DNA from 3 places in the Paenibacillus sp. 102 genome. Region 1 is predicted to be linked to each of the others. Evidence: riboswitches for the same ligand, from Rfam matches in the RefSeq annotation. Region 1 holds a riboswitch; each other region holds the start of a gene.

Region 1 (2,279 bases):
ATTTTTATGTTTTATCTATAAAATATATAGGATTGTTTTCTTCTTAAATAGTTTATCATAATTGAAGTGTTTGAAAATATGGAATTTTCGTGTAGAATAATATGTTTTCTTTGAAGAGGAAATGGTAATAATAAAATAAACAACAACGAGACTATTTATCGTTGTTGTTTTTGAAAACGAATATAGAATTAGTGCATTTGTACTAATGGTTCAATTTTAGCCATAAATGCTTGATGGAGCGCCTCTACACCATCGACTAAGTGTAGACGATCAATTACAACAGATACTTTAATTTCAGAAGTACTTACCATTTTAATATGAATATTTTCTTCTTTTAGTGTAGAGAACATGCTAGCCGCAACACCTGGATTAGATACCATGCCAGATCCTACAATAGATACTTTAGCTAGGTGATTTTCATATTCTACCGATTTATAATGAAGCGTTTCTTGATTTTGTTCTAATACTTCTAATGTTTCTCTTAAATCACTCGAATGAATAGAGAAGGATAGGTGTACAGTACCTTCATTTGTAATGCTTTGAATAATGATATCAACATTAATATGAGCGTTAGCTAATGTAGAGAAAACAGTTGAAAGCGATCCTTGTTCTAATCCTTTCATTGTTACACGTGTAATATTATCTTCAAATGCAATACCTTTTACGATCGATTGTTGTTCCATGTTACATTCTCCCCTTACAATTGTTCCATTTTCTCGTTCCATACTGGAACGAACTTCTAAAACGACGTTATGATTTTTAGCAAATTCAACAGCGCGTGGGTGCAGTACACCAGCTCCAAGGTTTGCGAGTTCTAACATTTCATCATAAGAAATTTCATCTAATTTATATGCGTCTTTTACAACGCGTGGATCAGTTGTGTAAACGCCTGTGACGTCTGTATAAATATCACATTTTTTCGCTTTAAGCGCAGCCGCTAAGGCAACAGCAGTTGTATCAGAACCACCGCGGCCGAGTGTTGTAATTTCGTTTTCTTCACTGAATCCTTGGAAGCCAGCGACAATTACAATCGTACCTTCTTGTAAATAGGACTGAATCCGTTCTGTATTGATATCAGTGATTCTTGCACTTCCGTGTACAGATTCAGTTGTGATACCAGCTTGCCAGCCCGTTAGTGAAATAGCTTGATATCCTTTTGTTTGTAGTGCCATTGTTAATAAAGAGATTGTAACTTGTTCGCCAGTTGTTAAAAGCATATCCATTTCGCGTTTACTTGGATTTTCGGTAATAGCCGTAGCAAGTGCAACAAGCTCATCTGTGCTTTTGCCCATTGCAGAAACAACTGTAACAACGCCGTTTCCTCGTTCATATTCTTCAATAATTAAATTTGCTACATGTTGAATGCGCTGGATACTTCCAACAGAAGTACCACCGAATTTTTGAACAATCGTTTCCATTGCAAATTCCTTCTTTCGTCCATTTTTATTAATCAATCAGGAAAGGTGTAAAAAACATATAAGAGAGATGTATAAGTCCCTAAATATTCCTGTAGTTACCGGAAAGAAAAACAAAAAACACCATCTCAAATAGGTGAGGATGGTGCTGTTACAGGAAAAGGGAAACAGAAAAAGGAGCTAATAAAAAAACCGCCAAAAAAGGAATATCATAATAAAACATGATATCTCTTTTTTGTAGATAGCTCTTCATACATACACGTCTGTACATATGACAGTTCTGTTTCTATTCGAAAACAGCCCCAATTGATAAATGCAGAGAAATTTATCAATTTCGGCAACGATTCCTTTCTTCTAAACTCATCGACATCTCTGTGTCTCCTTTAGAATACTTATAAGCGTTGCAACCTCTATCTCACGTTTTGGGCGAGAGTGTTTGGTTTATGAAGTTATTTGGTAACATTTGTTTTATAATAATTAAAATATTTTAGGAAATCAAGTGCTTTATTAATATTTTGAAAATTAAGTCTTTTTATAAAATGAAAGAATTGTTTGAAAAATATAGATGGAATCGAATTTTACGTATACATTAGTGATATAGAGGGAGTGGAGGGAGAGAGGATGAAGAGGCAGAAACCGCTTTATGTTCAAACAGAAATGGAAACATCAATGGAGGAACTATGGAGGTATACGCAAGATCCAACGTTACATACAGAGTGGGATGCAAGGTTTACTGAAATATCATATCTAGAGAGAAAAGAGGATGAACCGCAACGTTTTTTATACAAAACGAAAATTGGTTTTGGACTCGAAATAGCTGGTGAAGGAGAATCGGTAGGGGAATTACAAAAGGAAACAGGGGAA
Region 2 (2,279 bases), on a different contig from region 1:
AGCCGTTTCACCAGCAGCTACACCTAATAATTCAGTTCCTTGGAATGAGAAACCAGCAGCCATAAATACACCGATGATTGCCATGATGCCGCCGTTAAATGGTGCATCCGCAACAGTAAAGTTTTTAAATCCAACAGGTTCGCCGCCCATAATGCCGAAAATCATCATAAATCCAACAATTAAAAAGATAATAACAGTTACTACTTTAATAAGAGCGAACCAATACTCTGCTTCACCAAATCCTTTAACAGATAAATAATTAAAAAGAAACATAATAGCTAAACAAAGACCACTCCAAATTAAAGACGGAGTATTTGGAAACCAAAATTTCATAATTAATGTAACTGCTGCTAGTTCAGCTGCAACAGTAATTGCCCAGTTATACCAATAATTCCAGCCGAGTGCAAATCCAAGTGATGGATCGACAAATTTTGTTGCGTATGTGCTAAATGAGCCGGTGACAGGCATATACGCTGCTAATTCAGCTAAGCTTGTCATTAAAAAGTAAACCATAATTCCGATTGCCGTATAGGCTAAGAGAGCTCCGCCAGGCCCTGCTGTGTGAATAACACCACCGCTTGCAAGAAAGAGCCCAGTACCAATTGTACCACCGAGAGAAATCATTGTAAGGTGGCGCGTTTTCAACCCGCGCTTTAGTTCACCTTGTCCTTGTGTAGATTGTTTTGTAGAGGTAGCTTGATCAGCTATGCTATTCATGTTCAACACTCCTTTTCTTGTAAGATTAGGAAGGAGCGGGGGAGAAAAATACAAAAAACCGCCAAAGGAATTCGGCGGAACGTTTCACAAATAACCACCCCATCATACCCTTCCGTTAAGATAGCACCCCACGTTTACACGGTATTTTGTAAACGTGACAGTTCTGTTCCTATTCGGAGACAGCCCCAGCTTATATTTCCAGAGAAGAAATATAAACTTCGGCAGCATTTCCTTTCAAACGGGATCATTGATATTCTCTGTGTCTCATCCGTTTTACTAATAAAAGCCGCAACCTCTACCTCATCGGATTGATGAGGATTTATTTATTGCTGTGATTTTTAATATATGGCAATTGTAATTAGTTTCTGAAAATATTGCAAGGAATTTTTGTAGGAAATTATCACAAATAATCGGTTATTGTATAGGAAACGTTTTCAAAACTCCGCCCGAACCAACCTACTTAATATGTAAAAAATGAAGAAAAAATTGTTATACAAATGTTTCGCAAAAAGATAGGGAAAATCCTCTAAAATTAAAAGAAAATTCAGAAAAATAAAATTCGACATTGTTCATGTAAACATAGTTATAAATGAATATATGAAGTTTGTAAGTGGAAAAGGGAGGTAAGACAATTGTAAATGAATGAATTTGAAGTGAGCAATTAAAAAAGGTAAGCAAACGAATCATTTGCTTACCTTCATACTACGTAACTATTTTTTCTTTAAGGTAAAACTCGCTTTTGACCAGTCGTATATCCAACGTTTTGTTTTGTAAGTTGAGAGTGATTTCTAACCGCAATGAAAAGTGCAATAATAACGATAAGACCTACTGCAATATAAGAAAGGTTAATAATTGTTGGATCTACTTTAAATGATGTAAGCAGCGTCCGGATATTTGTAAAAATAATGAGTCCGCCAACGAGTACACCAAGTAAATGCGAAGGCACAATTCGTACTAACCATGCAGCGATTGGAGCTGCCAGAATACCGCCAAGCATAAGTGCAAATACCCAAACCCAGCTTACTTGTTCCCATCCTAATGAAATGAAAAATCCGATTGTTGCGGCTAAAGATACTGGAAATTCACTTGTATCTACGGAACCAATGACTTTTCGTGCTTCATTTCCTCGTGCAAGTAGTACTGGTGTTGTAATTGGTCCCCAACCACCACCACCTGTTGAGTCAACAAATCCTGCAAATAATCCTAATGGGATAAGCTGTTTTCCAGACATACGCTTATTTGATTTGACAATCTGTTTTTGAATAATAAATCGTAATAAAATATAGACGCCTAACGTAAATAAAAAGAGTGAAATGTACGGTTTAATTAAATCGCCGGGCAAGTTGCTTAAAAAGCATGCACCGACAAAAGCACCAATTGCACCAGGTAATGTCAGTCTAGAAACCGTATATTTATCAACGTTTCCAAAGCGAATATGAGATACACCGGAAGCTGCAGTCGTAACAACTTCAGCGAGATGAACGGAAGCGGAAGCGACGGCAGGTGCAATTCCAAACATTAATAATAATGAGGAAGATGTTACCCCATACGCCATTCCAAGT
Region 3 (2,279 bases), on a different contig from region 1:
CCGCTTGATACGGTACTTCTGAACTTAATAAAATCCAGCCTAAGATCGAGCCGAATAGGGAAGTAAGGGCAAGCAAGGCCATTAATTTCCCGCCGCCATGACCCATTGCAGCATTTAATGCATCAGCTAATGGACGTTCAGACGCTTGTAGTTTATCCATATGAAGAACACCCATTGTTAAAATGGTAATTCCTAAATAAATGGCAACAGTTATTAATAAGCCAGCAACAGTTGCATGTTTTACCGTTTTTGGTGATTTCGCACGGTTTGATAAAAGAACGGCTGATTCAATACCGATAAATGCCCAAAGTGTTGTTAGAGCAGCTAAATTTACTTGCGAAAGCAGTCCGTGTGACACGCCTTCTTTATCAATCATTGGTGTGTACCATTGTCCAAATTTTGAAGCTTGAAATGCAAACAAAGTAACAACGATGAATAGAAGGAATCCTGTCACCTTCGTTGTTGTTGCTAAGAAGTTTAATTTTCCAGCTCCGTTTACACCGTTTGTTAAAATCATATGTGTTCCCCATAATAAGAGAGAACAGATAGAGAATGTAATGAGTTTTCCAACTTCCACATCGAAAGTGCCAATTGAAAATAAGAGGCGTGTATCTTTCATAATCGGGAAGAAGAGTGATAAATAACCTGCAAAAGATGTAATAATAGCAACATTACTTGCCCAGTTTGCGACCCAGTAGCCCCAAACCATGCTGAATCCAGCCATTTTTTTCTTTTTTGGTGATGAAAATAAAGCATATGCATGACTTTGTGGTCCTGTTGTTAAATCAGGACGACGAATTGCTAAATTACCGAAAACAAGAGCTAGCATTAAAACACCAAACCCTGTTGTTAACCAAGCTAAAGTAACACCGAGAGGGCTTGCTGTTTGTGCTAATGTACTTGGCACCATGAAAATACCAGCGCCAACCATATTGCCGACAACAAATGCTGTCAGTACCCAAAAGCCCCATTTTTTCTGTTGCATAAAAAATACCTCCAAAGTTAGTATAACCAAGTCAAGCGAGGAGATATGTATGTCTTCCGAAAAGGAAGAAAGGCAAGCTTCATACAAAACAAAAAAAGCACGTGTCATTGTCGCTACGTGCTTTCTATCTTATAGGAAACCCACGACATACCTCTCGATAGCTCTCCACAAACAAATTGTTTGTGACAGTTCTGCATTTATTAAATAGCAGACCCAGCAAGAATGCATGGTGGGCATTACTTACTTCGGCAACCATTCCTTTCCCATTCATTCATCGATGCCACTACATCTCCTGAAATGATACTCTTAATGACTGCAACCTCTACCTCACCGAGATACGAATGAGGATTTATGTATTAAATTAACGTATTTAAGGGTAACAAATGTATTTTTATACGTCAATGGATATAGAAATAATCAGACTATAGTGAAGAATTTGTCATTATAAGAAGAGGGAGCTTTTTCGAAATTTAGGAATGTAATGGATTGGTTAATGAATAGTAGCCCTAAAGCATATGAGATAAGTGAATAGGTGAATGAAAGAATATATATCCAACTTGATTTTCCAACATATATATCCATTTTTATTTTCAAGCACCTAAGTCGTGGTTATGAAAATAAAAGGAAATCTCCACTCGCTTTCTCCTTTTGTTCTCACTTTGCATGAGGCCAAAAAAAGCACTGACCGCTTCTATACATGGCCGGACGCTCTCTTCCCACCTAAAAAGAATGGTTTTTGCCCGGTTTTTCATTTTGTATTTATCCCGCATTAACGGGCAGTAAGACCCCTACCTCAAGATTCAGAGGGAAACGAGGAAGATAGGTGGGGGATCAACTGCCCGTAAAAGCCCGATTGGTGAGGGCTGATAATCAGTGGGGGATGAAGAAAACCCCCACTGATTAAAGTTTCACTTTATATAAAAAGAAGCTAATCTACAGCGGTAGACTAGCTTCTAAAATGTTACATTAAGTTTAATACAGTTACTTTTTCACGTGTCATAGACTCAAGGCTCTTACGAATACCTTGTGCTCCCATACCAGAACCTTTTACGCCGATGAATGGGAAGTGGTCAGGGCCACGCTCTGTACGTCCGTTAATTTGAACAGAACCAGTATCGATTTTATTTGCAATTGCAAATGCTTTATTAATGTCTTTTGTGAAGACACTTGCTTGTAAGCCGAAATCTGATTTGTTCGCAATTTCAATTGCTTGCTCATCAGAAGAAACGCGGATGATTGGAAGGATTGGACCGAATGGCTCTTCCCAAGCAACTTTCATATCTTCTGTTACATT

Evidence for each region. Region 1 has a riboswitch for lysine ahead of AAIE21_RS06250 (aspartate kinase). Riboswitches for the same ligand answer to the same signal wherever they lie in the genome.
Region 2: it holds a riboswitch for lysine, as region 1 does, so the genes downstream of both, AAIE21_RS12465 (amino acid permease) here and AAIE21_RS06250 (aspartate kinase) in region 1, are expected to answer to the same signal.
Region 3: it holds a riboswitch for lysine, as region 1 does, so the genes downstream of both, AAIE21_RS15895 (amino acid permease) here and AAIE21_RS06250 (aspartate kinase) in region 1, are expected to answer to the same signal.

The regions. Positions count from the first base shown of each region.
Region 1 covers NZ_JBCGHT010000002.1:54,802-57,080, reverse strand. The annotation lists gene AAIE21_RS06250 (aspartate kinase) at 189-1,418, opposite strand; lysine riboswitch at 1,650-1,836, opposite strand; gene AAIE21_RS06245 (DoxX-like family protein) at 2,037-2,279, shown strand, end outside.
Region 2 covers NZ_JBCGHT010000004.1:66,527-68,805, reverse strand. The annotation lists gene AAIE21_RS12465 (amino acid permease) at 1-717, opposite strand, end outside; lysine riboswitch at 831-1,023, opposite strand; gene AAIE21_RS12460 (sulfite exporter TauE/SafE family protein) at 1,439-2,279, opposite strand, start outside.
Region 3 covers NZ_JBCGHT010000006.1:125,082-127,360, reverse strand. The annotation lists gene AAIE21_RS15895 (amino acid permease) at 1-985, opposite strand, end outside; lysine riboswitch at 1,136-1,318, opposite strand; gene AAIE21_RS15890 (NADP-dependent glyceraldehyde-3-phosphate dehydrogenase) at 1,947-2,279, opposite strand, start outside.